3 regions of the Gottfriedia sp. NPDC057948 genome follow, and region 3 is predicted to be linked to each of the others. Evidence: riboswitches for the same ligand, from Rfam matches in the RefSeq annotation. Region 3 holds a riboswitch; each other region holds the start of a gene.
What was found. Region 3 has a riboswitch for lysine ahead of lysA (diaminopimelate decarboxylase). Riboswitches for the same ligand answer to the same signal wherever they lie in the genome.
Positions count from the first base shown of each region.

Region 1: linked by a shared signal. The riboswitch ahead of ACFVRR_RS12940 (aspartate kinase) and the one ahead of lysA (diaminopimelate decarboxylase) in region 3 are both predicted to bind lysine.
Region 2: linked by a shared signal. The riboswitch ahead of ACFVRR_RS09585 (amino acid permease) and the one ahead of lysA (diaminopimelate decarboxylase) in region 3 are both predicted to bind lysine.

Region 1 is NZ_JBHVPN010000007.1:67,242-78,591, reverse strand. Features, by position in the region: gene ACFVRR_RS12985 (hypothetical protein) at 1-187, opposite strand, end outside; gene ACFVRR_RS12980 (S8 family serine peptidase) at 428-2,662, opposite strand; gene ACFVRR_RS12975 (FbpB family small basic protein) at 3,148-3,306, opposite strand; gene ACFVRR_RS12970 (GNAT family N-acetyltransferase) at 3,528-3,998, opposite strand; gene trxA (thioredoxin) at 4,169-4,486, shown strand; gene ACFVRR_RS12960 (MarR family winged helix-turn-helix transcriptional regulator) at 4,769-5,206, shown strand; gene ACFVRR_RS12955 (MDR family MFS transporter) at 5,284-6,912, shown strand; gene ACFVRR_RS12950 (hypothetical protein) at 7,052-7,483, opposite strand; gene uvrC (excinuclease ABC subunit UvrC) at 7,629-9,404, shown strand; lysine riboswitch at 9,479-9,654, shown strand; gene ACFVRR_RS12940 (aspartate kinase) at 9,761-11,002, shown strand; gene ACFVRR_RS12935 (hypothetical protein) at 11,228-11,350, shown strand, end outside.
Region 2 is NZ_JBHVPN010000004.1:212,295-223,644, forward strand. Features, by position in the region: gene ACFVRR_RS09540 (hypothetical protein) at 1-45, shown strand, start outside; gene ACFVRR_RS09545 (MDR family MFS transporter) at 151-1,662, shown strand; gene ACFVRR_RS09550 (class I SAM-dependent methyltransferase) at 1,752-2,378, shown strand; gene ACFVRR_RS09555 (RrF2 family transcriptional regulator) at 2,786-3,208, shown strand; gene ACFVRR_RS09560 (nitroreductase family protein) at 3,409-4,116, shown strand; gene ACFVRR_RS09565 (YdeI/OmpD-associated family protein) at 4,387-4,980, shown strand; gene ACFVRR_RS09570 (hypothetical protein) at 5,205-5,522, opposite strand; gene ACFVRR_RS09575 (hypothetical protein) at 5,718-5,927, shown strand; gene pdxK (pyridoxine/pyridoxal/pyridoxamine kinase) at 6,335-7,150, opposite strand; lysine riboswitch at 7,352-7,529, shown strand; gene ACFVRR_RS09585 (amino acid permease) at 7,729-9,198, shown strand; gene ACFVRR_RS09590 (MBL fold metallo-hydrolase) at 9,506-10,198, shown strand; gene ACFVRR_RS09595 (TetR/AcrR family transcriptional regulator) at 10,216-10,788, shown strand; gene ACFVRR_RS09600 (hypothetical protein) at 10,867-11,166, opposite strand.
Region 3 is NZ_JBHVPN010000022.1:23,503-34,852, forward strand. Features, by position in the region: gene ACFVRR_RS21775 (C40 family peptidase) at 87-1,286, opposite strand; gene lysA (diaminopimelate decarboxylase) at 1,501-2,820, opposite strand; lysine riboswitch at 2,956-3,129, opposite strand; gene ACFVRR_RS21785 (cation diffusion facilitator family transporter) at 3,437-4,375, shown strand; gene ACFVRR_RS21790 (VC0807 family protein) at 4,443-5,099, opposite strand; gene ACFVRR_RS21795 (DinB family protein) at 5,328-5,795, opposite strand; gene ACFVRR_RS21800 (DoxX family protein) at 5,971-6,357, opposite strand; gene ACFVRR_RS21805 (TVP38/TMEM64 family protein) at 6,534-7,178, shown strand; gene ACFVRR_RS21810 (magnetosome magnetite crystal formation protein family) at 7,290-7,598, shown strand; gene ACFVRR_RS21815 (TVP38/TMEM64 family protein) at 7,705-8,589, opposite strand; gene ACFVRR_RS21820 (aldo/keto reductase) at 8,887-9,717, opposite strand; gene ACFVRR_RS21825 (MFS transporter) at 9,757-10,959, opposite strand.

The DNA.
Region 1 (11,350 bases), on a different contig from region 3:
GTTCTAGTTGTCTAAGTAATTCATTATTTGCTTCGATTGCTTTTACAAGGTTTGTAATTTGATTTTCAAGATTCATGAACATTTGCATGATTGATTGATGATCAGTTTGTACATGACCTTGAACACCGTTTCTCATAGGATGTTGGGGATGATGCGGATGTGAATTCCAAAATGGATGATGATGCATACTTTTACCTCCAATTTCTAGACCAATGTACTATATAGTACGTCTTATTATTATAAGAGTTCGCCTATTTTAGTTTAGTTCAGAAATAATGGCAACTTAATAATATAAAATGTGATAGATTTCACTAACGGTGTTATGAAAGAAAAATTGTACTACTAATTTAAGAAGCCAGCGTGCTCCGAAAATTAATCGAATTCACACTGGCCTTATAATTTTTTTACTTATTTAATTAACGTTTATTTAATTTACGATAAAACTATCAATATTTACTTGTGTAGCTGATTTACGAGAACCTGGAGCTGCTTTTCCAGTATAGGAAACAGTGATTGTATGTCTTCCGCTAGATAGACCTGTTTTAGTGTAAACAACCGATTTATATACAGATGAAGAAGCGTAAAGATTAACTTCAGAAGCTGATCCGCCGTCGATTTTAATACTTACGATTCCTTGTGCACTGTTTTTGGTTGCTACTAATTTAATAGATGTACCATTAAACACTAAATTTGCCAAAGTTCCTGAATTATTACCGATAATAAATGATCCACCTGAAGCACTACTATTTGAAGATGTAGACCAATTACCTACATATTCAATATTTGAGCTAGTATTCTCATAAGTACCTGCTGTTACTCCTTGTTTACTCGTTAATGTGTAAGAGCCTGAACCACTATAAGAATATGCATCTACATAATAAGTACCACTACTTGGAGCAGTATATACTATACTTTCAGTGGAAGAACCGGCCTTTTCAGAATGGGCAACCATATCTTGATTCATTTTTACTGTTGTTGCTTTAGTACCATATAGGTATAAATCAAAATCTGTTCCTGTAGCACCAGTTAAATTTAGAGTGATTTTTTCACCTTTTCTCAGCGTCACTCTAAATACATCATCTTTATCACTAGAGTTGTTTAAAGTTCCAGATATGGTTGAAGATAAGGGGACACCTGGAATATCATCGTCACCAATTACAGCATTTTTGGCATTTAATAGACCACCAGTTACAGTGATATTAGTGAGTGAACTTAATTTTTTTACAGTACTCAAAAGTTTTGATTTAATTGAAGTGGCACTAAAAGATGGATTTTGACTTGCTACAAGTGCTGCAGCACCAGTTACATGTGGAGTTGCCATAGATGTTCCTGATAAATATTCGTATTCCGTATAGCCTTCAGCATTCCAATCTTTTGGAAAAGTACTTAGTATATCTTCTCCTGGAGCGGCTAAGTCCACGCTTGTTTTACCATAGTTCGAGAACTCTGAAAGCTGGCCCTTATTATTAATTGAAGCTACAGATATAATATTTGATAAGTCAAAACTAGCAGGGTATAATCCTGAGTCTTCTGAATCATTATCTTCTGAATCATTTCCTGCGGCGCAAACAAATAATCCACCGTTTTTTTTCATTGAATCATATAATGTTTGGGAGTAACCGTATCCGCCCCAAGAATTATTGAAAATTTTAACACCTTTTGCTTTAGCATAATCAAAAGCAAGTATAGCATCGGAATATAATCCACCATAAACTCCAAGGAATTTAAGTGGCATAATTTTTACATTCGGGGCAACTCCGACTACACCTAGCTTATTATCAGATTTTGCTGCAATTGTACCTGCTACATGAGTGGCATGGACATCGTCTTTTAAATATCCATCATAAACAGTTTTATCATTGTTATAAAAATCCCATCCGTTTTTATCGTCTATATAACCATTTTTATCATTATCGATCCCATCATTTGCTACTTCCCCAGAATTTGACCAAATGTTAGAAGCTAAATCTGCTTGAGTCGTATCTAAGCCAGTATCAACTACGCCTACCACAAGTGAGGAGGATCCTTTTGTTTTAGCCCAAGCGCCTTCAGCACCTATATCCATTCCAGGTACACCGACTGAACCAAAAACAGATTGACCTGTATTTTTTAGTCCCCATAATTTAGTAAAATTTGTATCGTTTGTTAAAGTAGTAGCAACATAATCTGGTTCCGCATATTCAACATTAGTTTGACTGTTTAGCTTTGTAATTAAAGCGTTCATATCTTGTTTTTGTGTTAAATTTACAATATATGTATCCTTTGATAGTGAAGATACATTTTTAACTGGTAACAGAGTAGATTTTTGAATATTTGACATGGTAGTATTATTTTTTAGTTTGATAATTATTCTGTCAGGACTATAGTATGGTTTCTTACTTTGATTGATTTCTTTCATCAATGATTTCTGTTTTTCTTTACTAAGTTTACTAATCTCACTATTAGAAGGAAGCGGTAAGGCCTGTTTTAGACTATTCATAATACGACTTCGCTTTTCAGTTTGTGTTAATTCCTTAGCCTGCTGGTTTAAAGAAAGATTTTCTATGCTAGATATTTGTGACTTACGAGGTGAAGAGGCTTCTGTTATTTTACTTTGACCAAAACTAGATAAAATACCTGTAACTAAACCTGCAGCTAAAACTCCATTTAATATTTTCTTCATTGTATTCCTCCTTTTTTTTGGACTACATGATTAATATACTTTTTTGTTTTTTTGAATATTACAAAAATTATCTACACTATATTATTTTAGAATATTTTTGAAAGTGCTTTTGAACTGGAATTAACTAAAGTATGACTTTTAAACTAATAATTAGGAATGTACTGGTTTGGTCTTATAATTTATTGTTTTTTTATGAGAATTTTTTAAAATATAATTCCCATAAAATCCCAATAAATAGTTTTTTAATAGGTTAAATAGAAATAAAATGGTAGAAATTGAGGACATAAGTGGAGAATAATAGTGCAAAAGGCACCAATATAAAGATTAGGGTATTAACTTTATTAATGGATGAGAATGATCTATTATGCTGAAGCTGGTGGAAACAAATAGATCAGTGTAAAAAAAGAGGTCTAACGTTTTTCAAAAAGAAGGACAAATCGTATTAAGCACAAAAAAAGTAATCCTTCTATAGGATTACTTAAAATTTATGATATAGCTTTATCTAGTTTGTTTTTTTCAGATAATAATTCGTGGCGCTTTTCAATTTTTCTTTCAATCTTTTCTATTTCTTCTTTGTTTCGTAATAAAGATTGTTTATTCTCATTAACTAATTGATTAAACGTTTTTCGAAAAGGTTTTCTCATAACTGCCACTCCATTCGTGATAAATTTTTTGAATATTATTTTTATATTCAATAATATATTAACATAAAAAACATATAACAATCGGCTGAAATTTTACAAAATTGTGACAAAAGTAGCGAGTTGAATCGTTACTCATGGACTAGATAGATCGATACTCTTGACGTCACATTTAGCAGACAATCAATAATTTAACATATAAATATGAAAATAATATGAAAATATTATGAATAAATCTTTTCATAAACCTCTACTTCAATACCATCTGCATTCGTTTTATTTTCTATATATTTAAATCCCTGAGATTTCCAAAAAGATTTTGATTGTTCGTTATTAATTAACACACCTAATCGTAACCCGTGAATATTTCTTTTTATAAGTAGTTCTTCAAATAAAATAAATGCGTTTGTTCCAAATCCATATCCATGGTAATCATGATGGATCATTAAAAGACCTAGCCATGGAAAACTATCTTTAGGATTAAGCGCTAAAAAATCAATTAATCCTATATAGGTATCATCTAATTTAATAAAATAAGTTTCCGTTTGGTGTGAGGAAAAAAAGTATTCCTTCATTAGTTCTTCTTTTGTTCGTGTTAAACGACCATTCTCCATTAAATTGTAATGTTGATTTGAATTTGTAATTTCTTCTATTACTTCAATTAAGTCAGTTGTAATTCTTTCAAATGTTATCACTTTTTTAGTCCTTTCATTGGTATATCAACTATTTGTTTGGAAATAGTAAGTTTGAGCAAATAAATAGAAAATGCTAATTCTCATATGGTATACTTTCTTTAAAATTATAACAAATTATGTCAATCTACATATTTTACTTATGTAGATTGCGCAAATAGGAGGAAAAATAAATGGCAATTGTTAATGCAACAAACGCAACGTTTGCAGAAGAAACAAAAGAAGGTGTAGTATTAGTTGATTTTTGGGCAACTTGGTGTGGTCCTTGTAAAATGATTGCTCCTGTATTAGAAGAATTAGCTTCTGAATACGGAGAAAAAGTTAAAATTGTTAAAGTTGATGTTGATGAAAACCAAGAAACAGCAGCTAAATTTGAAGTTATGAGCATTCCATCATTATTCGTTCTTAAAGACGGAGAAGTAGTTGAAAAAACTTTAGGTTTCAAACCTAAAGAAGCTTTAGAAGAATTAATTACGCCACATATTGGTTAATTATAATTTGTAAGAAATGCACTCATAATATGAGTGCATTTCTTTTTTTTGCATTTTTAACTAAAAAAAAGCTGGCTAGAACAATATTAATAAAACCAATACCTTAAGCCAATGTAAATGTTTTCATTATAATTAGCAATATGATTAATGAGAGTAATGTTAAAAATTTCTAATGTAAATAAGATTGACTATTTTTCTGTCACGTTTTATATTTAATAAGCATTAATATTTAACATACATTAAATATTTATTTGGATTAATTTTTAAAGGAGGTTAACTTTCTTGGGTAACAAAAATGAGTACATTGAACGGATCCAGATTGCACTTCAAAGCACTATTCATAAAATGCAACCAAAAGTGACAGAAAGTATGAATAGTCATGGTGTAACAGCTACTCAATTTTTTGTTTTAATGTACTTACGAAAAAAAGAAAGCTGTAAAATATCTGAGATAGCAGAGATGATGGGTGTAAAACCAAGTGCTGTATCATTTATGATTGATCGACTTGAACATAATGACTTTGTATATAGAGAACATGATAAAAAGGACCGAAGAGTTGTAAATATTATGTTAACTGAGGAAGGGATTAAAAAATTAGAATCAGTGATAAAAGATCGAAAAGAAATTTTTGAAGGTTTCTTGTTTAACCTTTCTGACGAAGAGTTATTACAATTTGCAAAGATTACTGAAAAGCTTGCAAATGCTGCAGCAGATTTATAGAAATTTTTACAAAATATTTTTTTGTATTAGTAATTATAATAAGAAAAAAGATATGGGAGAGAAGGGAGAAATATATTTTGACTACAAATACAGTTGTTCAAAAAGAAGGCAATCGTAAACTATTGCTAATTGGTCTAATTATTGCAATGTTTTTCTCGGCTTTAGATGGCACGATAGTTGGTACTGCAATGCCTAAAATAGTTGGAGACCTTGGTGGTTTAAGTATGATGACTTGGCTTACAACAGCATACTTATTAACTTCAACTACAGTAGTGCCAATCGCAGGTAAATTAGCAGACTTATTAGGTCGTAGAAGTGTTTATATTGCTGGTTTAGTTATATTTATGGCAGCTTCAGCATTATGTGGTATTGCACATAACATGACTGAATTAATTATTTACCGTGGTATTCAAGGTATCGGTGGCGGTGTAATGATGCCGATGGCGATGATTGTAATCGGAGATTTATTTACAGGTAAAGAACGTGCGAAATTCCAAGGGGTTTTCGGTGGTATTTACGGTTTAGCTTCAGTAATCGGTCCACAAATCGGTGGTTGGATTGTTGACTCATTAAACTGGAAATGGGTATTTTACATTAACCTTCCAGTAGGTATTATCGCAACAATTTTTATTGCATTAGGTTTAAAAGGAAGAAAAAATACTGGTCCAATCAATTTCGATATCGCTGGTATGGTAACTATGATTGTCGGTGTTGTAAGTTTACTCCTTGCTTTAAGTTTAGGTGGAGTTAAATATGATTGGAATTCTTGGCAAATCATTAGTTTATTTGTATTAGCAGTAGTTGGAATCATTAGCTTCGTGATCGCAGAAAATAAAGCTAAAGAGCCAATACTACCAATGTATTTATTTAAAAATAGAACGTTCGTAACATTGAACTTAATTGGTTTCTTTATGACAATTGCGATGTTTGGTGCAATTATGTTCGTACCATTCTTCATGCAAGGAATTGTTGGAGTAAGTGCAACACAATCAGGGACAATTATGACGCCAATGATGATCACTATGATTATTGCAAGTATTATTGGTGGTCAGGTTGTATTTAAAGTAGGTATTAAACCACAGATTATTACGGGTATGTTCGTAATTGCATTAGGTTTATACTTATTAACAACTTTAGATATGAATTCAACTAAAACAATTGCAACAATCTTTATGGGAGTTATGGGTCTAGGGATTGGTTTAGTAATGCCGACAATTACTCTAGCTCTTCAAGAAGTATTTGATAAGAAGGAATTGGGGATTGTAACATCTTCTAGCCAATTCTTCCGTTCAATCGGTGGTACTTTTGGAGCAACTGTTTTAGGTGCTGTAATGAACAGTAAATCAGGAACACTTCTAAACAATGATTTAGTTCCATTCTTAAATAAATTACCAGCTCAAGCTGCACCATTAGTAGACAAATTTAAAGACATGATTAATACAACTCCTCAGTCTGTATTTACAATGTTATTTAATGCGGATGCTAAGAAGCTAATTCCTAAGCCAATTTTAGAAGGTATGTTACCGATCATTAAAACATCATTAATGGATTCATTACACCAAGTATTCTTTGTTGGTTTAGGATTCATCATAATTGGTGCAATCGTAACATTATTCCTAACACCAATTAAATTAACGAATAGAAAAGCTGGCGATAAAGAAGGTAATGAGCAAGAACAAGTTGAAGTGGAAACTGCGACTTCTTAATTTCCCAAGCCATAATAATAAAGGTGAAAACCATCCAGAATTATTTGGATGGTTTTTATTTGTAGTGTCACCTATTTGCTGTGTGTAGAAAAAAAGAGAGGTCCCATAAAAGATTTACTTTTCAGGGACACCCTCTTTGTTAGATAGCCACGGATCCTTTTTCTTTTCTTTTTTTCATTTTTCGTTTATTACTCCATAAAATCCAAGATAAAGCTAATCCTGTCCCGGTAAGGATGAAAAGTCCAATACCACTAATTAGACCAATTATGCCAGTATGTAAGCTTTTTACTGAAAATGCAGACTGCTCAGGTCTTTTTCCAAAATTTTGAAATGGGGTTTGAGTATTATCACCATTTTGTCCATTTTGAAGCGCTGTGTTTTGATCGCTATTTTGAGATTGTTGGTTATCATTAAACTGTCCACCCGATGGAAACTGACCTTGCATAGAAAATCTTCCTTTTTCTTCGCCACCTTTATTGAAATACAGGATAATTCCTGTAGTAGATTCGATTAGTAGGAAAACAGAAACAATCACACCTATCCAAAAATGAACTACTCTTACTTTTTTCATCAAAATTTCTCCTTTTCTTCTCTTGATGAAATTAAAGTTACAATAGAAAACTTAATTTTTACTTAATATCATTAAAGTATTTTCAGTTTTTAAATATGGAGATTATAATATTAAGTGTACAATTGCACGAAAGAGGTGAGAGGAAATGGACAATCACTTAAAAGAAAAATTAGCGCTACTACCTGATCAGCCTGGTTGTTATTTGATGAAAGATATTCAAGGGACGATCATTTACGTAGGAAAAGCTAAAGTGTTAAAAAATAGAGTTAGATCTTATTTCACGGGATCCCATGATGGTAAGACATATCGATTAGTTCAAGAGATAACTGATTTTGAATATATTGTTACTTCTTCAAATATGGAAGCCTTAATTCTTGAGATGAATTTAATTAAGAAATATGATCCGAAATATAACATCATGTTAAAGGATGATAAATCATACCCCTTTATTAAAATCACTGCTGAAAAACATCCTCGCTTATTAATTACGCGAAATGTAAAAAAAGATAGAGGGAAATATTTTGGACCATTCCCTAATGCTACAGCCGCTAGTGAAACAAAAAAATTATTAGATCGTTTATATCCGTTACGAAAATGTTCTTCATTACCAGATAAAGTTTGTTTATATTATCATATTGGTCAGTGTCTTGCGCCTTGTGTAAAAGAAGTAACTGATCAACAAAATCAGGAAATAGTTAATGAAATTGCCCGTTTTCTAAACGGTGGGGAAGACCAAATACGAAAAGAATTAGAGGCAAAAATGCTTGCTGCATCTGAACAATTAGATTTCGAGCGCGCGAAAGAGTATCGAGACCAAATTGTATCTATTGAAGCGACTATGGAAAAGCAGAAAATGATGAGTAGTGATTTAGTTGATCGAGATGTATTTGGATATGCGGTTGATAAGGGATGGATGTGTGTTCAAGTTTTCTTTGTTCGAAGAGGAAAATTAATTGAAAGAGATGTATCATATTTTCCAATTTACGATGAACCAGAAGAAGAATTTCTATCGTTTATTGGGCAATTTTATGAAAAACCACACAATATAAAACCAAAAGAAATTTTTGTACCAGATAAAGTTGATACGGAAATTTTAAAAGGTTTACTAAAAATTCCTGTATTCCAACCAAAAAGAGGCCAAAAAAAGGAACTCGTAGTATTAGCAAATAAAAATGCCAAAATTGGACTCGGTGAGAAATTTAAATTAATTGAGCGAGATGAAGAAAGAACAGTTAAAGCAATAGAAAAACTAGGGGATATTTTAAATATTGAAACTCCGTATCGAATTGAAGCATTCGATAATTCAAATATTCAAGGAACAAATCCTGTTTCAGCTATGGTTGTCTTTATAGACGGAAAACCTTCAAAAAAAGATTACCGCAAATATAAAATCAAAACTGTCGTAGGACCTGATGATTACGATTCAATGCGTGAGGTAGTTCGTAGAAGATATTCGAGAGCATTAAAAGAGAATTTACCTTTACCAAACTTAATAATTGTGGATGGTGGGAAAGGACATCTAGCTGCAGTTGAAGATGTACTCCAAAATGAGTTAGGCCTATACATCCCAACAGCTGGACTTGTTAAAGATGAAAAGCACCGCACTTCAGAGTTATTAATAGGACAGCCACCTCAAATTGTCCAACTTGGTAGACAAAGCCAAGAATTCTTTTTATTACAAAGAATTCAAGACGAGGTACACAGATTTGCGATTGAATTCTATCGTCAGCTTCATAGTAAATCAATGGTTCAATCTGCTTTAGATGGCATAGCAGGTGTTGGTGGAACAAGAAAGAAAGCTCTTCTTAAACATTTTGGATCAGTCAAAAAAATAAAAGAGGCATCAATCGATGAGTTAATAGCAGCTAAAATGCCAAAAAATGTTGCAGAAGAAATTTATCAGCATTTCCATAAAGAGTAACATAGTTGCCAAAATTTTTATCTTGACACTATTTTCAAAATAATTTATATTTTAGTTAAAATTAAATGATTTTCTCTCGTAATAGAGGTGCAAAACTTAAAAGTATGCTGTCATAGACGTGTGGCGTTGTGATGGACAGTTGAAAGGAAGTTTTGCCGAAATAAAATGAATCCACAATTCATTTTGTTGGGACTGCATTTAAGAAATGTAGTACTGTCGCATAATAATTATGCGGGGAGCTATTGAAGAGATGTTGATGAATTGTCTATTTTATTTTATTTGTAAATTAGGCGCGTGAACATTGCTTCACGCGCTTTTTTGTATTCTTTTTTAAGTAAAAAGTGAGGATGAGAAAAATGGGAATTATTGTTCAGAAATTCGGTGGTACTTCAGTAGGCTCAATTGAACGAATTCAGCATGTTGCTGAAACAGTAACCAAATCATATAAAGAAGGAAACCAAGTAGTTACAGTTGTTTCTGCAATGGGACATCATACAGACGAACTAGTTAGTTTAGCAGCTCAAATTAGTCCGCAAAACAGTAAACGTGAATTAGATATGTTACTTACTACAGGGGAACAAGTTTCGATTTCGTTACTAGCAATGGCGATTCAAGCTAAAGGTTTTAAAGCTATTTCACTAACTGGTTGGCAAGCTGGAATTCAAACTGAATCTGTCCATGGAAATGCGCGTATTGAAACAATTCATACAGATCGAATTCAACAATTACTTGATGAAGGGTATATTGTAATTGTTGCTGGTTTCCAAGGTTTAAGTGACAACAATGAAATTACGACATTAGGTCGTGGTGGTTCAGATACAACAGCTGTTGCATTGGCAGCTGCTTTAAATGCAGAACGTTGTGACATTTATACGGACGTATTAGGTGTTTATACTACGGATCCAAGAGTTGAACCAAATGCTTCTAAACTAAGCCATGTCTCTTATGATGAAATGCTAGAGCTTGCAGCTTTAGGAGCAGCGGTTTTACATCCAAGAGCAGTAGAATTCGCAAAAAATTATAATTTAATTATTCAAGTTCGTTCAAGTCAACATGATGAAATCGGTACATTTATTGGGGAGGAAACACAAATGGAACAACAATCAGTCGTAAGAGGAATCGCATTCGAATCTAATGTAACAAGGATGACTTTAAATGGTTTAAATAACCATGTAGATTTATTACCTAAAATCTTTACTTTATTAGCAAGTGAAGGTATTGATGTTGACATTATCATCCAAAGCGTAACATCAGATAACTTAGTAAATCTTTCATTCTCGATCAAATCTGAAAATATGATGGAAGCAATAGCGGTTCTAGAATCAAAGAAAGAATTTTTAGGTTACCGCTCATTTGATTTTGAAAGTGAACTTGCTAAAGTATCAATTGTAGGTAGTGGAATGGTTTCAAATCCAGGTGTTGCTGCAAAAATGTTTAAATTTTTAGCTGAAAGTGAAATCCCTGTAAAAATGGTAAGTACTTCTGAAATTAAAGTATCAACAGTTGTACCAAAATCAAAATTACAAGAAGCAGTTCACGCTCTTCATAAAGGATATGAATTAGATCGTATTAATGAAGAAGTAGTAGTGGAAAACTAAATAGTAAAATAAACCCTTTTAGGCGTTCAAATTCTTATATATAGGCTTTGAAATATTGATTTTATCAATATTCATCACGTTCAGATATACAGAGCCGTATAGTATAGTGATAGCGTTTAAAAGGGTTTTTTAATCGTTAAGCGAATAAATTATATAAAGATTCTGTAATTTTAAAATAAGTAAGGCGAACGGCTAAATGGTAAATAAAAGAAGGAGGTATTAATAATGGGGCATAGTATACTTGCCTACGGATATGGAGAAATTGTGCTACAGTTCGTTCTATTAATACTCGCCATTTTGTTTTTTGTTTCTATTTGTTTATTCTTGTTAAATTCTATTATTAAGGGA
Region 2 (11,350 bases), on a different contig from region 3:
TTAGGTCTATTAAGTAATGCTATTTTATACATTAATAAAGACTGATTTTGACGGCTGTGCTAATAATTGCCAAAGGATAGCTCTTCATCAGACTAAGTTCCTCGAAAGAATAGCTAAATTTTATGCTTGAAATGTAAAGGAGAGATGGTCATGCAAAAAAGGGAAACAAAACTGGTTCCTGTTATGATTGCGTTATTGCTTGGGATATTTTTCGCTTCCCTTGATAACACAATCGTTTCTACGGCAATGCCTACAATATTAAAAGATTTAGGTGGCTATGATAAATTTGTTTGGGTAACATCAGCTTACTTAGTTACAGAAATGGCTGGGATGCCAATTTTCGGTAAACTTTCTGATATGTACGGTAGAAAAAGATTTTTTATGTTAGGAATTATTCTATTCATTTTAGGTTCAGTTCTTTGTGGAACAGCGACTTCTATTATTCAGCTTAGTATTTATCGTGCAATCCAAGGTATTGGTGGAAGTGCATTAATGCCAATTGCTTTTTCAATTATTTGGGATGTGTTTCCTGTTGAAAAGCGTGGTAAAATGAGTGGTGTTTTTGGTGCTGTTTTTGGGTTATCAAGTGTTCTTGGACCTTTAATTGGCGCTTATATTACGGATTATATTAACTGGAGATATATTTTCTATATTAATATTCCTTTTGGACTTTTAACACTTGGACTAATTAGTTATTTTTATGTCGAGTCAAAAAACCACACAAAGCAACAAATAGACTGGTGGGGTGCAACAACATTTATTATTAGTATCATATGTTTAATGTTTGCACTTGAACTAGGTGGAAAAGAATATGCTTGGGATTCAGTTCAAATTTTAGGTTTATTTGCTGGATTTGCTGTTTTCCTTATTGCCTTTTTATTTATTGAACGTAAAGCAGCTGAGCCGATTATTTCGTTTAGCATGTTTAAATATCGTCTGTTTGCTGCGAGTAACTTTGTTGGCTTATTTTATGGAGCGGCATTCATTGCTGCAACTATTTATATTCCAATCTTTATCCAGTTTGTTCAAGGTGGAACAGCTACGAATTCTGGTTTAGTTTTATTACCAATGATGGTGAGTGTAAGTATTTCTGCCGCATTTGGTGGAACTTTAGCAAATAAAACTAGTTATCGTAATATTATGGTCGGATCAGTTGTGCTTCTGTTAGCAGGTATTATTTCCCTAGGTACTTTAACACCTGATACGTCTAAATTCCAAGTGATCGTTTATATGATCATTGTTGGATTTGGTGTAGGGGCATCGTTCTCAGTTCTTGGTATGTCTGCGATGCATCATTTTGATAATGAAAATCGTGGTTCTGCAAGTTCAACTAACGCATTCCTTCGTGCTTTAGGAATGACAGTTGGTATTACTGTTTTTGGAGTTATTCAACGAAATGTATTTACTGATAAAATTGCTGATGCATTTGCAAAAAGTGGAGCACCTCAGGATTTTTCGAATATTAATCAAGCCTTTACTCCTGAAGCTGCCAAATTGATTCCTGCACCAATATTGACAAAAATTACTGACGTGTTTTCAACATCTATTGCTCATACATTCCTTTGGACATTAGTTCCTGTAGGATTAGCATTGATTTCAATTTTCTTAATGGGTAATGAGCGTTTATCAGATAAAGAAATGGCTAAGAGCAATGCGTCATAAATAGAAATAAAAAAGAAAGGCCTTAGGTCTTTCTTTTTTTGAACACAATTGGGTAAGTAGATTGAATGATTTAGATAGGGGTTTTAGTTATGGCAGAAATTTGGGAATCGAGTTTTATAGAAAATCAAATGATGTGGGGATTTGAACCTTCAGACTCCGCAATTTTAACAAAGGACTTTTTCCTTGAAGAGAAAGTTCAGGATGTTTTGATTCCGGGGATTGGATATGGTAGAAACGCAAAAATTTTTACTGACAATGGAATAAACGTAACAGGTATTGAAATATCAAAAACAGCGATTGAATTGGCAAGACAAAATGGAATTAATTTTACTATTTTTCATGGTTCAGTTACCGACATGCCTTTTGATCAAAAGCTTTATGACGGTATATTTTGTTACGCACTTATTCACTTATTGAATAAAGAAGAGAGAGAAAAGTTTATTAAAGATTGCTATAATCAGTTAAATCCGAATGGCTATATGGTATTTACTACAATTTCAAAAGATGCACCAATGTACGGAAAAGGCAAACAGCTAGATAAAGATTACTTTGAAATAATGGAAGGGATAAAAATGTTCTTTTATGATTCTAACTGGATCAAGCAAGAATTTGGAGACTATGGATTGATTGAAGTTTCCGAAATTCTTGAACCACATAAGAATATGGAAAGTAAACCTCCGTTTAAATTTACGATGGTGAAATGTCAAAAGAAATGATAATTAGAAATTTAAAATAGTAAAAATCACTTGTGATGATTTTCCTGCCTATAATGTTGTCTCCACATTATTGCTATTTAATTTCAGAAGCAAAAGAGGTATAAGGCTGCTTAAAATAGGAACCTACTCTGTATAAAGAGTAGGTTCTCTACTTTTATTCGATGTTTTTCATTTCATTTTTATATAATTTGTAAAGTTCAAATTCATCCTATATTTTCAAATCTTCAAAGAGAAAGCATTTTATTGATTGTAAAGTGATAATGGGTGGCGATTCAATTTGGTTTCAATGTGAGTTAAAGTAGTGAGTTTTAATCGTGAATTAAACAAGGGTGAAAATTTTGGTTTAATTTTATATTAGGTTGTCTTTTTCAAAAAATAGTTTAGACTAGTAACTGAGGTGAATGATCTTGAAAGATAAGGTTTCTAGTACGAAGTGGTTTGGACTAGCACTGCAATCTCTACTAGTTTTAGCGGAGCAAGATGGAATTTGTCCAAGCGCAGTATTAGCTCAAAAACTTGAAGCACAATCTACTTTTTTAAGAAAAATTCTTGCTAATTTAGTTAAGGCAGGCATTATTTCAGCTAAAGAAGGACGAGATGGTGGATATTATTTAGCCAGAGGTGCTAATGAAATTACTTTAAAAGATGTATATGATGCGATGAGATCAGATCCATATTCAAAAGGCTTTTTAGATGTAAATAGTAAGGAATGTTTTACACCATCTACACGATCTGCTTTATATGATTTAAAAGATGAGATGGAAAGCTGGCTTGTTGAAGGTCTCGCAAAGAAAACAATTTCAGACTTATTACCAAAGGAAAATGGATAAAATAAAATCGAAACTAGTTTCAGATGGCCTACCAAACGAACTCGCAATCAGTTTGAAAATCAATTATTAGTATGTTTTCTAATTTAGTCGAAACTAAAATGTTTCGATTTTATTTTTTTATAAACTGTAGTTGACTTTTATACAGTTAAAGTCATATACTGTATTTATAAAGAATACAGTTAATTAAGGAGAGATTAAATATGTCTAATGTTAAATCTGAAAAAGAAGAGTATTTAAATAAAGTAAACGAAATTGATTTTGGTAAAGAAGCGCCAAAAGAACTTGATAGTACGGATTTCTTTACTGTAGCAAAGGAAAGAAGATCAGTTCGTCACTACGATCCAAGCTTTCAAATGTCTGATGATGAAATTAAGGAGTTACTAGAAATTGCAGTTCAAGCTCCATCTTCTTCTAATTTACAACCATGGAGATTCCTTGTTATTAAGGACCAAGATACTAAACAAAAATTATTACCAATCGCTAATAACCAACAACAAGTTGTGGATGCTTCTGCGGTAATCGCTGTTTTAGGTGATACAGAAGCATACAAAAATGCAGATCGCATTTATGATGAATTAGTTGAAAAAGGTATGATGACTCAGGAAGTGAAAGACTTCTACGTAGGATCAATCGTGAAAAACTACGGTGGTTTACCAGAAGAAATTGCAACAAAAATTGCGATGGTTGATGGTGGATTAGTTTCAATGCAATTTATGCTTGCAGCAAAAGCAAAAGGTTTAGATACAGTTCCAATGGGTGGATTTGACCAAGCGAAATTTGTAGAAGCTTTCAATGTACCAGCAAACTTCAAACCAGTTATGTTAATTTCAGTTGGTAAAGGAATCAAAGCAGGCTTCGAAAAAGTTCGTTTAACTTTAGATGAAGTTGTTGCTTGGGATCAGTACTAATTACTTAGAAGATATGTAGAACAGGGATAAGGGAAACCTTTGACCTGTTCTTTTTTTGATTGAAGGAAATTTGCATCCGTTTAAAGAATAACTTTTTTGGAGGGGACTAATTATCCAGTGTTAACTAGCTAAGAATAAAGTAGATGAGCCAATCCGAGTGGTATTATAAAAACATGTATAGTAAAATTTAAAATGAAGATTTTTCATGTTGTACATTAATTTATAATTATGTAATGCTAAAAAAGTGGAATTAATAAGAGGTGTTTATCGATGACAAATAATAATATGCATCCTAAAGTTGAAGCATTTTTATTGAGAGCGAAAAAGTGGCAAGAGGAATTTTATAAGTTAAGAGATATCGTCATTGACTGTGAACTGACTGAAGATTTTAAATGGATGCATCCTTGTTACACACTTGATAATAAAAATATCGTTTTAATTCATGGTTTTAAAGAATATTGTGCACTTCTGTTTCACAAAGGTGCGTTGTTAAAAGATCCAAAAGGCATTCTGATTCAACAAACAGAAAATGTACAATCAGCTCGTCAGATTCGGTTCACCAATATTCAGGAAATAATTGAAATGGAAAGCGTTTTAAAGGACTATATTAAAGAAGCAATTGAAGTGGAAAAAGCAGGTTTGCAAGTAGAATTAAAAAAGACTTCAGATTATGAAGTTCCTGAAGAATTACAACTTAAATTAGATGAAATTCCGGCCTTAAAAACGGCTTTTGAAGCATTAACGCCAGGACGTCAAAGAGCTTATATTTATTATTTTTCTCAACCAAAACAATCAAAAACACGTACGTCTAGGGTTGAGAAATACATTGGTCAAATTCTCGATGGAAAAGGATTAAATGATTAGTTTTATTAAAACAAATAAAAAAATAAAGAGCGATTAATATTGCTCTTTTAGTGTGTAGCCAAAGTACAAAAAACTTGTTTTTCAGACTGATTGCAAGCGCTTGTCTTTCGAGGCGCGAAGCCTGATGAGGAGCGGAGTTACCCTAGACGGTAATGAGCACCGCTCAGCAGGCGAAGCAACGAAAAAAGCGAGCATTTGGCGGGCAGTCTGAATGGATTAAAAAATTAATCCCCACCAATCATTCCGACTTTTTTGTTTGTCTTATTATCTATATAGATAACGATCTTCTCTTCAGGATTATCTCCATTAAAAGTAACAGAATATAGCTTATCTTTATGATAGTTTTTATTAAATATTGTAGCATTATTCGGTATGGATTCTACTTTTTTAACGACCCCATGTTTATCACTTAACGCAGCCTGTTCAGTTCTAGTTAGGCTAGCATATGCAATGCCTTGGATACTTTCGTCATTATTTTTTTCACAACCAATTACTGAAAGAAGCATAAATGTTATCATTAATATGAAAATATTTTTTCTCATAAAATTCACTTCCTTTCTATATATAATAACATGCAATACATAAAAAATGTTAAATTATGGTAATTTTTACTTGGTTTTTAAAGTATTGAAAGTGTAAAAGGTTGTAGGAAATAAAGTAGAAATTAATTATATAATTGTATGTTCTAGCTATTTATAAATTATTTAAGCTATTAACTAAGGGAGGATTGAATTTATATGGGACATAACAAACAGGCAATACATCTTCATAAGCGTTTAAACACTTTGCATACAAAACATAATGAACGAGTTGCTGAGTTTCATAAACAACACGCGCTTCAGATTGAAAATGGTGGAAATGGAAATGGTTTACTAGCTAAATGGGAAAGATTTGTTTACTTCAAAGGAAGAAATGCATTTAAGGCAATTAAAGGGTTCGTTAAGTGAAAAGTGGGAACATAGGGTATAGGGAAACCTTTGCCCTTTTTTTATTCTTTAAAATAAAAAATATCGTGAGTCGCAAATAAAATCTGAAAACCGCAATTAAATTTGGCAAAACGGCAATTAAAATTAGGGAATCGCAAATAAATTTAGCGAAACTGCAATTAAATTCCAAGGAATCGCAAATAAAATTTTAAATTACCCATACCAGTTAAGGTATTATGTCCTCAAATTTAGACAATAGTAGGATAAATAGCAGATTTTATCAAGTTTTTATTCAGACTTGGAACAGATTTTCTAGTTTTTGATAAAAATCATACCAGCTTCAGTACATTCACCATTTTTTTACAATTAAAAAAGAGCGCCTCATACGTCAGTTAACCTGACTTATGAGACAGCCCCATTATTTGATATTAGCCTTCTCCATGTAATCGATATGCCATGTGGTTTGTTGGACCAACGTATTGATTAAGTGGGAATGAGTGACGAATTGCTTCAGTAATGAATTTCTTTGCAGTGTAGATTGCTTCTCTTGGTTCTGCTCCTTTAGCAAGCTCTGCACAAATCGCAGCCGAATAAGTACAACCCGCACCGTGAGTATATGTAGTTTCGATTCTATCAGATTCTAGATGTTCGATTTTTTCTCCATCAAATAATACATCTATTGCATTTTCATGCTGAATTTTGCTTCCACCTTTAACTAAAACATATTTAGCACCTAATTCATGGATTTTGCGTGCTGCTTCTTCCATTTGTTCAACAGTGCAGATTGGAGCCATTTTAGCTAATTGAGCTGCCTCAAATAAATTTGGTGTTACAACTGTTGAAAGAGGTACTAAAATTTCTCTTAATGCATCATTTGTCTCTGGGTGAAGAGCCTCGTCATTTCCTTTACAAATCATAACTGGATCGACAACAACTCGATCAATATTATGTTTTTTTATTGTTTTTGCTGCTAGCTCAATTATTTCAGTTGAACCAAGCATACCTGTTTTCATTGCTTGAATTCCAACGCCAACAATGATTGTTTCTAATTGTGCTGCAATTGTATCTATATCAATTGGAAATACTTGATGATGCCAATGATTATGAGGATCCATCGCTACTAAAGTTGTAATTGCACTCATGCCATAAACATTACGTTCCTGAAACGTTTTAATATCAGCTTGTAATCCAGCTCCACCACTACTATCAGATCCCGCAAGTGTTAATGCTTTATAAATTGTCATGTGAAAATTTCCTCCTTTGAAGTATATAGAATTATTATACAAAAACATAAGTGTTAGGTACAAGACATGAGTATCCTGAGGCGAAAATCAAGAGATACATCTCTTAGGTAAAGTCTGTTTTTGTCGAAAATTCTATTGACAAACTAGATTAATAGATTGTATATTGAGTTTATAAAAATTAATTTAATATGATCTTTATCTCGTTTGGATAGAGGCGCAGTTTTGATTAGTCGTTACTTTGAGGTTTATGGTACCTGTGAAAAGTAATAAAAGGTGAAACTGCCGAAGTAATAAATTTACCATTTAAATTTATTACTGGGCCTATTGCTGAATAAGCATAGGACTGTCACAAGATTTCTTGTGGAGGGCTATTGAAGAGATGTTGATGTTGTTTGACACATATAATTGAGTCTTAAACACGTGAACATTGCTTCACGTGTTTTTTTGTATTTTACCAGATTTTCCATTCTTTACATAATGACGAAAATACTGAGTAAAATACACATCATACAACACTTTATACCGTCCCATATTCTCGCGTAAAGATAAGATTGCAAGAATCAAGAGGAGGCAATAAGATGGGACTAACAAACCCTAAGAATGATAAAGTAGTATCGAATACTCACGATGGTTCTTTAAAAAGGGGCCTTAAAGCAAGACATTTAACGATGATTTCAATTGGTGGTTCAATTGGGACAGGATTGTTTTTAGCTAGTGGAACTTCAATTAGTCAAGCTGGTCCTGGCGGAGCTGTTTTAGCTTACGGACTAATTGGTATTATGGTTTATTTCTTAATGACTAGTTTAGGTGAAATGGCGACTTATTTGCCAGTTTCGGGTTCATTTAGTACTTATGGATCTCGCTATGTTGATCCAGCATTTGGTTTTGCTATGGGTTGGAATTATTGGTATAACTGGGCAATCACTTTAGCTTTTGAATTATTAGCTTCAGCAATGCTGATGAAATATTGGTTCCCTCATTCTCCAGCAGTATTATGGAGCGGAATCTTTTTAGTGATTATATTAGGTTTAAATTTACTTTCAGTTAAAGGCTATGGTGAATCAGAGTTTTGGTTTTCATTAATTAAAGTTGTAACTGTAGTTGTCTTTTTAGTTGTTGGTATTGCAATGATTTTTGGCATTATCAGTGGACATCATGCAGGTTTCAAAAACTTTACTGCTGGAGATGCTCCGTTTCATAATGGATTTTTAGGTGTTTTATCAATCTTTATTGTTGCAGGTTTCTCATTCCAAGGTACAGAGCTAATCGGTGTTGCAGCAGGTGAGACAGAACATCCAGAAAAAAATGTTCCAAAAGCTATCCGTCAAATTTTCTGGCGCATCCTTTTATTTTATGTATTCGCTATTATCGTAATTGGTTTATTAATTCCTTATACAGATCCTGGTCTAATGAAAAACGATGTGGCTGTTAGTCCATTTACTTTAGTATTTGAAAAATTAGGTGTTGCATTTGCGGCTTCTGTAATGAATGCAGTTATTTTAACATCAGTTTTATCGGCAGGTAATAGTGGAACATACGCATCTACTCGTATGTTATATACTTTAGCAATTGAAGGAAAAGCTCCTAAATTCTTAACAAAAGTAAATAAAAATGGTGTTCCTACAAATGCTTTATATATAACACTTGCAGTTGGTTCACTTGCTTGTTTATCTTCATTTTTCGGTGAAGGTCAAGTGTATACTTGGTTATTAAATTTATCAGGCTTATCAGGTTTCCTTGCTTGGTTAGGTATTGCGATTTCTCATTACCGTTTCCGTAAGGCTTATGTTGCTCAAGGAAAGGATTTAAAAGATTTACCTTATCGCGCAAAATGGTTCCCACTAGGTCCAATCTTAGCATTCTTAGCTTGTTTATTTATTGTACTAGCTCAAAACTGGCAAGCTTTCACTGGTAAGGCAATTGATTGGCAAGGTGTACTTGTTTCATACATTGGAATTCCTGTATTTTTAATTGTTTGGTTAGGTTATAAATTTAAACACAAAACGAAAGTTGTTTCTTATAAAGAGATGGATTTATCTAGAAAATAATATCAACATGTAGAAAAAGTACTAAAAATTTGATTTTCAGACTGATTGCGAGCTCTTGTCTTTCGAGGCGCGAAGCCTGGTGAGGAGCGGAGTTACCCTAGACGGTAATGAGCACCGCGCAGGCAGGCGAAGCAACGAAGAAAGCGAGCGTTTTCGGGCAGTCTGAAGCCCTTTCATCTTAGATGGAAGGGTTTTTTAGTTGTTTTAACCGATTTTTATGTAAATTTGGAATTTTTGTTCACAAAAACTAATACCTTTAGTATTATAAAACTAAAGGTATTAGTTTTTATTATTAGGAGGGTATAAAATGAAGATTACGAAAAATAATTATCTTTATGAGTTGAGCTTTTTACCCAATTTCTTTCCTGTAAATTGTTTTTTAGTTGAAGAAGAAAACGAACTTACGTTAATTGATACAGCACTATCCTTTAGTGCGACTAAAATTATTGAAGCAGCTAATCAAATCGGCAAAAAAATTACGAATATCGTTTTAACGCATGCGCACGGTGACCATGTTGGAGCGCTTGATCAATTAAAATCACTACTTCCTGATGCAGTCGTCTCCATTTCAAAAAGGGATGCAAAATTATTAAAAGGAGACACTAGTTTAGAAACTAGTGAGGCAAATATGCCTATAAAAGGTGGCGTCCCTAAAAATATCGAAACTATTCCGGATCGCTTACTACAGGAAGGAGACACTATTGGTTCTTTAATAGCAGTTGAAGTTCCCGGGCATACACCTGGTTCAATGGCATTTTTAGATCAACGCACAAATGCTATCATCGCTGGTGATGCCTTTTCATTAAGAGGTGGTTTTGCAATCTCTGGTCAATTGAAAATTTTATTTCCTTTTCCTTCAATGGCAACATGGAATAAAGATGCTGCTTTAAATAGTGCTAAGAAAATTAGTGAATTAAAACCTACATTATTAGCAGTAGGTCATGGTACGATGTTAAGTCATCCACAAGAAGCAATTGACCGTGCTCTTAAAAAGCAGTAAGTGAAGGGGAATTCGTAATGTCACCAAGGATTGGATTGAATTTTAATCAATTACTGAGTACTTCAATTAAAATTGTCGATACAGAAGGCTGGGAGGCTTTAACGATTAGTTATCTTGCAAAGAAGCTAACGATTCAACCACCATCGATTTATAATCATATTAAGAATTTGGATGAACTAAAAAATAGTGTTGCATTACATGGGATTACTCAACTTTATGAAAAACTTCGTGAATCGGTTGAAGGTAAAAATAATGAGAAAGCAATTTTTGCATTAGCTTTTGCTTATCTTGATTATGCTAGAACCCATCCTGGTTTATATAAAGCTACCTTATCTCCGTCTCAAACACCAGGTGATGATTATCATTTAACTGGCAATAAAATATTGAACTTAATCTATGAGTTATTGAAACCATTTAATTTATCGGATATTGAACTTATTCATGCGGTAAGAGGTTTAAGAAGTTTACTTCATGGTTTTGTTTCGCTTGAAAAAAGTGATGGATTTGGTATAAATATTCCAATTGATGAAAGTGTACTTTTTGTATTGAAAAATTATGTAAGAAATTTGAAGCCGGATATAGAGAAATAATCAAAAGGATAGGAAGGTTTAATTACCTTCCTATCCTTATTTATTGAATTTATAGAGAAAATACGCTTTTATTTAAAATTACGCGTTTACGCCGTCTTTGAAGTTTTTATTCCAGTTTTTATCTCCCATATGTTCAAGATCTTCAGTAGTACGTTCTAATACGTCAATTAGTAACGTCTTCATATGGTGAATATTGTTATAAAATAATTTTTCTTCTTCTAAATCTGGTTTTGCATGATGAGCTGCCTTAATTGCTGTTTCTTCACGAAATCTTCTAACTTTTAAGTCTAACTCATCAAAGACGTGTTTTACATACTTTACAATATTTCTATGGTTTAACGTATTTCTCTCATTTAATTCCTCTAATTTGTTTACCATAGTCATTTTCCTCCATGAATTAAGATTAAAAGATTAATATTGATTATACTGAATCAATGTGAAAAAACAATATAAATTATAAATTTTTAACCATTTATAATCAAAACCTTATGATTTTAATTTCAAGTCAAAATTGTATTTTTTTCCATCTGATGTATGATAAAATGACTTAATAATATTTTCT
Region 3 (11,350 bases):
CTAAACGCTTATACCTTTTTGGTTTTCCTTAAGACAATATAAAAAACCTCGTACTATACTAAATATAATACGAGGTTAATAAACTATTAGAATTTTCCATAGCCTAAGAAGTGAGAACGAACCCAGCTATTACTTAAGCTGATTACGCTGATCCCTTTACTTCCAGCATGAACCATTTTATTTCCACCAATGTAAATACCCATATGTGAAGGACCATCAATATAAGTATTTTGTAAGAATACTAGGTCACCAGGTTGAGGAGAGCTGATTTTTGTCGCATTGCTCCAATATGTTTTTACATTTCCACGAGAGATGCCATATCCATTATGTGAGTATACATACCAGATGAAACCACTGCAATCGAAACCGCTTGGAGACGTTCCACCAAATACATAAGGTACACCTTGGAATTGTAAAGCATAATCTACAAGTGAGTTTCCAGTTGCTGCTGAATCATCATTATTTGAATCTGATTTAGGTTTTGAATCTGAATTTGAACTAGAATTTGAACTAGATTTCGAATCAGAATTTGAACTAGATTTAGTAGCTGGGGTGCTAACGCTGTCATTTTCCTCATCATCGCTAGATAAAGCAGCTAATTCAAGAGATTGTTGCTCAAGACGTTGAACTCTCTCATCTTCTTTTGCATTCTCTAATTCTTTAACAGCTAACTTTAAGTTAGCTTCAGCAGTATTTAATGATTTTTGTTTTTCAGCTTGTGATTTTGAAAGTTCACTTTGTTGAGCAACTAAATCTTCTTTCGCTGTTACTAAAGATTCTTTCTTCTGATCAACAAGTTGTTTTTCTTTTACTACTTCTGCTTGTTCAGACTTTTGTTCTTTAATGATATTTTCATCAGCTTGAAAAAGTGTTGAAATTGAGTTTACTCGATTAAAGAAATCTACGATTGAGTCAGAATTAAATAGTACGTCTGTTACTAGATTAACTTTTGGTTGCTTTTGCATTGCAACTAAACGATCCTCTAATAAATCGTTACGTTTTTGAATTCGGTCTTGTAAATATGTAATTCTCGCTTTTTTATCTTTAATAATTTCTTCAGTTTCAGAAATTTCTGCTTTTTTTGCTTCTATGTTTTGCTTAGTTGTTTTAATTTGTTGATCTATTTTCTCTATCTCGTTGCTTAATTCTTTAAATTGTGATTGGAACTTATCTACTTCAGCTTGCTTTTTTTCAACTTTGCTATCAGCTAATACTGAAGCATTTGGCGCTAATGATAATACTATTGTACTTGCCATCGCCAGCACTGCTAGTTTTTTTCTTAACATTTCAGCGTTTCTCCTCTCGCTAATCTACGTAAATATTTATACCATAGATTCCCGAAGAGAGTCGCAATTGTTACAATATTGTAATATAAATGATAAATATGTCTTTATATGTCGATAAATTAACATCTTTTATTAAAGGAAACGAAATAAAACACTTCTATATTATATAGAAGTGTCAGTATTGATACAAATAACACAAAAACGTTAATTATATCTATCTACGAGAGTTTTCGATGTAAACTCTGTCATTTCTAACTAAATCTTCATATGTTTCACGACGGACTACTTCTCTTGAAACACCCTCTTTAACAAATACTACTGCTGGGCGACGGATACGGTTATAATTATTAGCCATTGAATAGCCATAAGCTCCAGTGCAAGATACAGCTAATACATCATTGTTTTGTACAACAGGTAAGTTACAATCCCAAATTAGCATGTCGCCACTCTCGCAGCATTTACCAGCAATCGATACAACTTCTTTATTCTCATCATTTGCTCGATTTGCAAGCATCGCTTCGTATTTTGATCCGTATAGTGCAGGACGAATATTATCAGTCATTCCCCCATCAACAGATACATATTTACGAATTGAAGGAAGAGTTTTTGTTGAACCAATCGTATAAAGTGTTGTTCCAGCTTCACCAACAATACTACGTCCAGGCTCTAACCATAATTCTGGTAATTTGTAGTCTAGCTCTTCACATTGTTGTTTAATAATAGTAGTAATTTTTTCTATATGTTTAGCAACAGCTAAAGGCTCATCTTCCGAAGTATAACGAATACCAAAGCCTCCACCTACATTTAATATTTCAGCTGTAAAACCTAAATCATTTTTAAGTCCATTTAAAAAGCTCATTAATACATTGATTGCATGAACAAATCCATCTGGTTCGAAAATTTGAGATCCTATATGTGAATGTACTCCTAATAATTTTAGGTTAGTTGATTTTAAAGAAACTTCCACTGCTTCATTAGCTTGACCAGACATAATATCGAATCCAAATTTAGAGTCTTCTTGACCAGTCATTACATATTCATGTGTATGTGCTTCAACACCTGGCGTAACACGTAATAAGATTGATACTTCTTCATTACGTTGTTCAGCTAAAGCCTGTAATACTTCTAGCTCAAAGAAATTATCGACTACAAAACAACCTATTTTTGCATTTAAAGCTTCTTCAATTTCTTCAATTGTTTTGTTGTTTCCGTGAAAGTGAATTTTCTCAGCTGGATAACCTGCTTGCAATGCTGTATATAACTCTCCACCAGAAACAACATCTAGACATAGACCTTCTCTTTCTATTAAGCGGGCTTGTTCAACACATAGAAACGCTTTACTCGCGTAAGCAACCTGATATTTCATTCCCGTTTCTCTTAAAGCTTCATGGAATTCCCTACATTTTGATTCAATTAATGCTTCGTCATAAATGTATAGAGGGGTACCGTAATTTTTTACTAAATCTACAGTATCACAACCTCCGATTTCTAAATGTCCTTCATTATTAATTCGACTATTACCATGTAAATACATTCGTATTCTCCCTTCAAATCAAATGTAAGATCATTCTAAGAAGCTTCCTTCAATGTATTAGTGTATTAAAAAAGACACATGAAGGATATGTTCATGTGCCTATCGCTTTTTAAAAAAGGACTTAGCCAATCACATCTCTTCAATAGCTCTTCACAAACACATGTGACAGTACTACATTTATTAAATGTAGTCCCAGAAATAAAATGTGTGGCAATTTATTTCTTCGGCATAGGATCCTTTCTCATTTCGTCATAGAACCCACAGTTCTCTAAAATGATACTCATATACAATGCAACCTCTACGAATAGACTGTTATTTTTTATATTAGTCTATGTATAACACAGTCTAAAAATAGATGTCAAACCATTTTTGAATAATATTGTCGATTTATATTCACTTCATACACACAGCTTTTCCTTTTCAAAATAATATCTATAATATAGAATATGTTTTATGCGAGAGAAAAGGTGATTCAAAAATGAAAAATCATTTCAAAAAATATAAATTAAATCTAAAAAAAACAAACCACTAACAAACTGTTAGTGGTTTTTCTTTTTTGTTGCCTTATTACAAAACTCTTAACTTAAGTAGAAAAAATTGGACAGGGGTGAATAGATTGCGTTCAAGCAAAATAGCTGTACTCTCAATATGTAGTAACTCATTCATCGTTTTATTAAAATTAATTGTCGGGATTTTTACTGGTTCCGTAGCAATTATCTCTGAAGCAATTCATTCTTTGTTGGACTTAGTTGCTTCAGTCATTGCCTTTTTCTCTGTAAGGATTTCAAACAGACCACCTGATAAGGAACATCCTTATGGTCATGGTAAGTTTGAAAACATTTCAGGTACAGTCGAAACCATCTTAATATTTGTAGCTGGTATTTGGATTATCATTGAATCTGTTGAAAAGCTACTTCATCCTACCCCAATTAAGATGCCAATTATCGGTGTAGTCGTCATGTTTATTGGAGCGTTAATCAATTGGAGAGTAGGAAAAATCGTTCAAAAAGTAGGAAATGATACTCATTCAGTTGCAATGCAATCAAACGCTTTGCATTTATTAACAGACGTTTATTCATCACTCGGAGTTGCAATAAGTTTAATTTTAGTCAGTCTTACTGGTTGGGAATTTCTCGATGCATTGATTGGAATTGGAATCGCAATTTATATAATGAAAGAATCAATCGAACTTGGACGTAAGTCGTTTACCCCCCTACTTGATACTGGGCTTTCGATAGATGAATTAAAACAAATCGAAAATGTATTATATTCTTTTAAATCCCAATTTATCGAATACCATGACTTACGCACGAGACGTTCTGGTGCTGAGGAGCATATAGATTTCCATTTAGTATTGCCATCTCACATGAGCATTGAAGAAGCCCATATACTATGTGACAAAATAGAAGAAGAAATAAAAAAGGTTTTAGTTGATCCAAAAGTATTAATACATGTCGAACCAGAAAATGAAAGAATACAAAAACTTGATTTCGTAAATACAGCATCTAGAGAAGAGCAGGAATTGCAAGGAGTAGGAAATTCATTAAAAGGATAAATGGACATTAGAAAACCCCACAAGGATTTTATAACTTGTGGGGTTCATTCTATTTTTAGGACATTTACTAAATAATAATTTCATCGGAGGGTTGCTCTGAATCGTCTCCTTTTAATTTTTGAGCTCTCATCGTAACCATTGCATAGCCGATCGCCATAATTATGCCAAAAACATATCCACCAATTGTAAAGATAATTGTACGTGAGTAATATGCTTTTAATCCATACGTATCAACCATCCACCATTGTGCAACAGCAAATACGATATCTTTAATAATCCATGCGACAAACAAGTACTGGAACACTTTGAATAGTGAAGGATGTTTATATAATTTTTTACTTTCTTCACGATCTTGTCCCTGTATTGCAGCAATATCAATCATAAAATAATATGGTAATGGCTTTTTCAAAGCCAATAAAACTAAAAATACAACTACAACACCAAAGTGATAATACACATTGTACAAAATTAAGTTTTTCGCAGAACCTAATGCCATTAGATCAACGGCAGTACTTACAGTTAATGTTGAGATAATAAATATACCTGTAACATTAAACTGTTTAGTATACCAAAAACGAAATAAAGTATATAAGATCCCTGGAACCGTTGGTAAGAGCATCGCCCAATAGTCACTAAAATAGTGTTGTAAAACTTTATATAAAACAAGCGGAAATACTAAATACAAAATTAGATCGTAAATAATTAAATTACTTTCTTTCTTCATTTATACAACCTCGTTTTTTTAGGCCTTTTTCGTCATAATCATTGCTAGTTAATATTATTATTAATGTTACTAAAAAACAAAAATCAATTAGAAAGTGCCATATTTTATTTTTTAATTACCACAATTTTCAAACTATCAAAATAACAAATTGTTAAACATGATTATAACAAAAAAATCTAGGAGCATAAACTCCTAGATTTAATGTGTGGACAAAAGTCAAAAATAACTCTACTGGCCAAGTGATCTTTTTAAACCGTTTACTAATCCTGCATGTAGCCCTTCATGGAAAATATTAAAGCTAATCATGTCTCGAACTGTCTTTATTTCAAAACTCCCTAGTTTCATCTCTTTTGAAATGATTTCATCTAAGCGCCCTTCATATGTAGAAATAACTTGTTCAACTTGCTTTTCTAATAAAGTAACAATTTCCTCATATGATGGTGGCTCCGCTTGCCAGTCACCTGGTTTAGTCCCACCCTTGAAAAATTCAATGAATTCCTTTTGAAGTTTCCCAGCATCAGCAGTGTTAGCATAAAGTAATTGCTCATATGCCCCTAGCACATGACCTGCATTCCAAAGAATATTATTATTGAATCCGGCTGGTATTACATCTACAGCTTCTTTTGAAACAGAACCAAGAACTTTCAATGTATAAACCCTTGTAAACCTAAGTTGTTCAAAAATAGCATCCGCCATCTTGATCCCTCCATATAATGTCATTACTGATATTATCGTATCACGAATGAGGGATATTTTTCTTAAAAAAGATGTTATCACGATAGAAACAGATGACTGTTTTTAACGATAATTAAGAAACAAAAAAAAGAGCCTCAATATGAGACTCCCTCCAGTACTATTAACTATCAATCCCTTAAAATAAAACCATTGATCCTGGACCAGTGAGCAATAACCCTACTGCAGCTGCAATAATTAATAGATTAAACTCAAATCCGTTCGAAGTATTCCAGAATCCATTCTTTATATGAACCTTTAATACTGCTACTGCCATCACTACTATTATCAACCATGCGCCTATTTCTGTATATACACCAGCCGCTACAAAGAATCCACCTACAATTTCTGCCGCTCCTGTTATAAAAGCAAAAAATGCTCCAGGTTTGATTCCAATCGACTCTAACCATTGTCCAGTTCCTTTAATACCGTAACCACCAAACCAACCAAATACTTTCTGCACCCCGTGACCTAATAAAATAATACCTAAAACAAGTCGAATAACTAATAGGCCTTCATCAAGCATATCTCCACCTCAATTCTCTTTAATTTGAGATATTTAGTGCATAATTATTTTTATTCATTTTTTGACATGTTTATGACCTTTATTATTAATTTTTAAAAAATGAATCAGTTTTCTTGTATTTGAGGAATAGAATACTATTACAGAAGATTTTCTAACTTAAAAGGAGAGCATACATCATGAAAAAAGTCGTTCCACTAACTGTAATCGGCTTTTGGATTTTAATGCTACTACTCGCCATTCGATATCATTTATTTCATTTATCATTGCAAGATATAAAACATTTTATTGCTAATTCTTCCATCAACCCAATGCTATTATTTGTCGCTATTTTCTGTGCAAGAATCTTTCTATTCATTCCTAGCTCTGTATTAATTGTAGTAGGTAGCTTGTTTTTTCACCCGTTTGAAACCATTCTCTTATCATTAATCGGAATGGCTATCACAGAAACAATTATTTACCTATTAAGTAGAAGTATATTAAGTGATTCGATCCAGCAATTCATGGAGAATAAATATCCCTCTCTATTTGAAGAGCTTATTTCGAACCGAAAGAGATACTTATTCTTAACAGTTGCAACTCCACTAGCTCCAACAGATGGTGCATGCTTTATCGCAGCCTCCACTAATATGAAATACTTGTCCTATATCGCAATAGTGCTTACTGGTAATATTCCAATTGCAGTTCTTTATACGTTATACGGAAATTTCTTGCTTGGCTCACCATGGATTACAATCTGTATTACTGCTACAATCTTAGCCGGATTTTTCATTTACATTTCTTTAAAAAAGAGACAAAAAAAGGATACACATTTCTCAGCCTAAACTTTTTCAACTAAGTATTTTAAAAAATTGTTAATAAATAAATCGATTTTTATAAATAAATTAAACTATACTAAGATTAATTAAAACTTTTTAAGAAATCGAGGTAAAAAGATGGAAACAAATAAGATTTTGTCGTCATTATGTTATTTTAGCGTATTCTTCGCACCTTTTTTATTCCCTATAATTGTTTATTTCGTTGCAAAGGATCAACAACTAAAATCGCATTCTAAACGAGCATTTTTTTCACATATACTCCCATTTCTAACGATTATTATTTTAGCGATTATTTCCCTTTTCACTTTTAATACTTTTGGTGACGGTGCAGGTTTTGCTCTTATCGGTGGATTTATATTAGCATTCATTGTTAATTTAATTGTCTTTATATGGAATATTGTTCAAGGTATTAAAGTATTGATGTAAATTCGTCATGTTTTCTACATTATTTCTCAGGAAATTTTCAATTTCGACAAACGCTTAATAAGTAAAAAGGCAATGTAATATTAAACCATTACATTGCCTTTTTTTATTATTCACTTTGTGTTACATAAGCTTCTTTTGAATTAGTTCGTTTAATTGATTTCTTAATCATTAATGATAAAGATAAGATGCAGGCAATTAAAATGGAGCTAGTTAAAGCTATTTGCGATGTTGTTAAAGAGAAAAATTTAGCCAAATAGACAGAGTATGAAAGTAGAGATGATGTAATTAATTTTGAAATCGAAGCAATTAAAAGAAACTTTTTGAAAGATACTTTACTAATTCCTGCCCCGACACAAATAATTTCATCAGGTAAAATCGGAATGATAAACATTAAAGTTAAAATAATTGTTTCATTTTTTTTGACATATTCCTGGTATTTTTTTAACTGTCTTTCTTTAACAAACTTTGAAACTAATTTAAGTCCACCTATTCTTGCTAAGAAATACATAATGACAATACCTAAAGTTGAACCTAAGAATCCAATTAACGCTCCTGTAAACGATCCGATTACAGCACTACCCGCAGGAATAGTAAGTGCTTCCGGTAAAGGTAAAATAATCGGTTGAAATAAACAGATTAAGAAAAATAATAACTTTGCAGTTGTAATATGATTGGTTAATATTCGCTCAACTCCGTACTTATCTACGAATACTAGAAATTGACTAGCATAAAATAGAATTCCAACTACTGATATACAAAGTAGTAAACTAATTAATGCTATCTTTGTAACCTTTAAAAACTTTTTATGATTCGATACAACTAGATAGAAATCTAGTAGCAGAATTCCCATGATTGCAAAAACAAATGATATTTTATAGATCGTTACAACAGTAGGTAAACTAGTGACTAATATTAAGATTGATATTGTAGCTAATACTATGTGTAACGTAATTTCTTTCATTGTATTAAACTGTTTATTTTCTTTCTTCAATGTTATCAACTCCTATACTACTGCTTGACCGTTCTTCAGTATTTTTCGTTACTCTAATCGTAACGATTTAATATACAGTTTAAAACGCACTTAAGTATTAAACTTAGTAAGTCTTAGGTCTTACATTAAGGAAGTTTTTTTAAAATGAATTTATATTCAAATATTCAACATTTAAGATAAAATGCCTCTATGGTTTTAGATAGAAAATAAATATTCTATGATATTCAAACGGCCTCATTCGATTAAATAAAAAAACGACTGTCATCTTTTTGACAGTTGTTTTGTTTTATTATTTAATTAAAAATCAAAATTGTCTGGGTCTGGACCAACACGGTGGTTTTGGTTCAGAGAGTTGATTTGGTTCATATCTTCTTCTGTTAGTTCAAAATCGAAAATATTTGCGTTTTCTTGAATACGATGTTCTTTGATTGATTTTGGTATGATCACTACACCGTTTTGTAAATGCCATCGTAATACAACTTGAGCAATTGATTTATTATGTTTGTTTGCTATTTGTAGTAATGTTTCATTTTCAAATAATTGTCCTTGCATTAATGGAGCCCATGCTTCTACTTGAATTGAGTTTGCTTTTAAAAATTCTCTTAGTTCAACTTGACTTAACATAGGATGTAACTCAACTTGATTGATCATAGGCATTATTTCAGCATTCGCCATTACTTCTTTCAAGTGATGAATTTGGAAGTTACTCATTCCAATTGCTTTTACTTTTCCATTTTTGTATAGTGTTTCTAGTGCTTTCCATGATTCAACATATTTACCTTCTACTGGCCAGTGGATTAAATATAGATCTAAATAATCAAGACCTAGTTTTTTCAAACTTAATTCGAAAGCATCGATAGTTGATTGGTAGCCTAGATCAGCATTCCATACCTTTGATGTAATAAATAAGTCTTCACGTTTAAGACCATTTTCTTCAAGAGCTTCTCTAATTCCTTGCCCTACACCTTCTTCATTTTGATAAATCGCTGCCGTATCGATACTACGGTACCCATTTCGTATTGCAGCTTTTACAGAATCAATTACGACTTGTCCATCTTCTACTTGGAAAACTCCTAACCCAATTACTGGCATTTCTAAACCATTATTTAATTTAACTAAATTATTCATTTTATTTCTCCCTTTTTTATATAATATTTTATTAAAAATTCACTTTTTCTTTTCTAAAGAAACACTCCAGATGCTTAACAGAACTGCTCCGAATACCATGATTCCACCAATCCATGGGGTATGAATCAACCCAATTGTATCTACGACTAAACCGCCAATAAACGCTCCAATTGCAATACCTACGTTGAATGCTGCAATATTTAGCGCTGATGCAATATCTACAGCAGAAGGAACATACTTCTCAGCTAATTTCACAACATAAATTTGTAGACCAGGTACATTCATAAAAGCAAGTAAGCCTAAGAAGAAAATCGTTACAATCCCTACTATTTTAAACGGTGCCGTAAACGATAGAATGATGAGAACAATGGCTTGAACAGCAAACATCCACGTTAGTGCTTTTAAAGGATTTTTATTTGCCGCTTTTCCACCAATCGTATTACCAAGTGCTACTGCAATTCCATAAACAAGTAAGATCATACTTACAGAGTTAGGAGCAAAGCCGGTGATTTTTTCAAGGATTGGTGACAAGTATGTGAATGCTACAAATGTACCTCCATATCCTAATGCTGTAATAGCAAATGCTAAAAGTAATGGTCCATTTTTTAAAACTTTCAGGTTATCACTTAATTTTGAAGCTGGCGGTTGTTTAATTGTTTTCGGAACTAATATTGCAATTGCTATAATTGCAATCACACCTAATAATGCCACAGCCCCAAAAGTAGATCTCCAACCAAAATGCTGACCAATAAATGTGCCTAATGGAACTCCTGTTACGGTTGCAACAGTTAAGCCCGTAAACATGAATGCAATCGCACTTGCACGTTTGTTTTCAGGAACTACATCCGCTGCAATTGTTGAACCGATTGAAAAGAACACCCCATGTGAAAATGAAGTAATGATTCGAGCAACTAACAATAGGCCAAAACTAGTCGAAAAGGCAGCAACGCTATTACCTACTATGAAAATAATCATTAAAAGCATTAATAACGTTTTTCGGCCAATCTTATTTGTTAATGCCGTTAAAATTGGTGCCCCAAAAGCAACACCCATCGCATATCCAGAAATTAATAATCCCGCTAATGTGATTGAAATTTTCAAATCACCAGCTAGAGTTGATAATAAACCAACGGGAACAAATTCAGTTGTTCCGATACCAAATGCACTAATGGCAAGAGCCATTAACGCGGGAGTGCCACTTTTTTTCTCTTGCACTTTAATCGAAGCAGCAGTCGAACTCATAAAATTCCTCCTTGTTATTTTTATAGTGAGTTTTATTATTAGTTTGAATACAAAGAGACATGGTGGCTGAATAAAGTCTCATTATCATTCAAAACATAATTGAAAAGAAATAATAAAAGATTAACATCTTCCTCTTTTCATTTAAGTAACAATGGAAAAAACACTTTTCGTAAAAATGTGTTAATCAATTAACTATTGTCATTATGAGCGATAGGATTGAGTAAAAGAAGTATGTACTTTGAAGTGATATAGTTACTTTTTAGTAACATTTAAGCGAATAAAGGTTTAAAACAGAGAACAATTTATAAAAAAGTTTTTTACCGAACTACAAACTACACAGTTTGCGTAGAGAATGTTATGATATTTGAATCATTAAAAATATGTTTCGTAG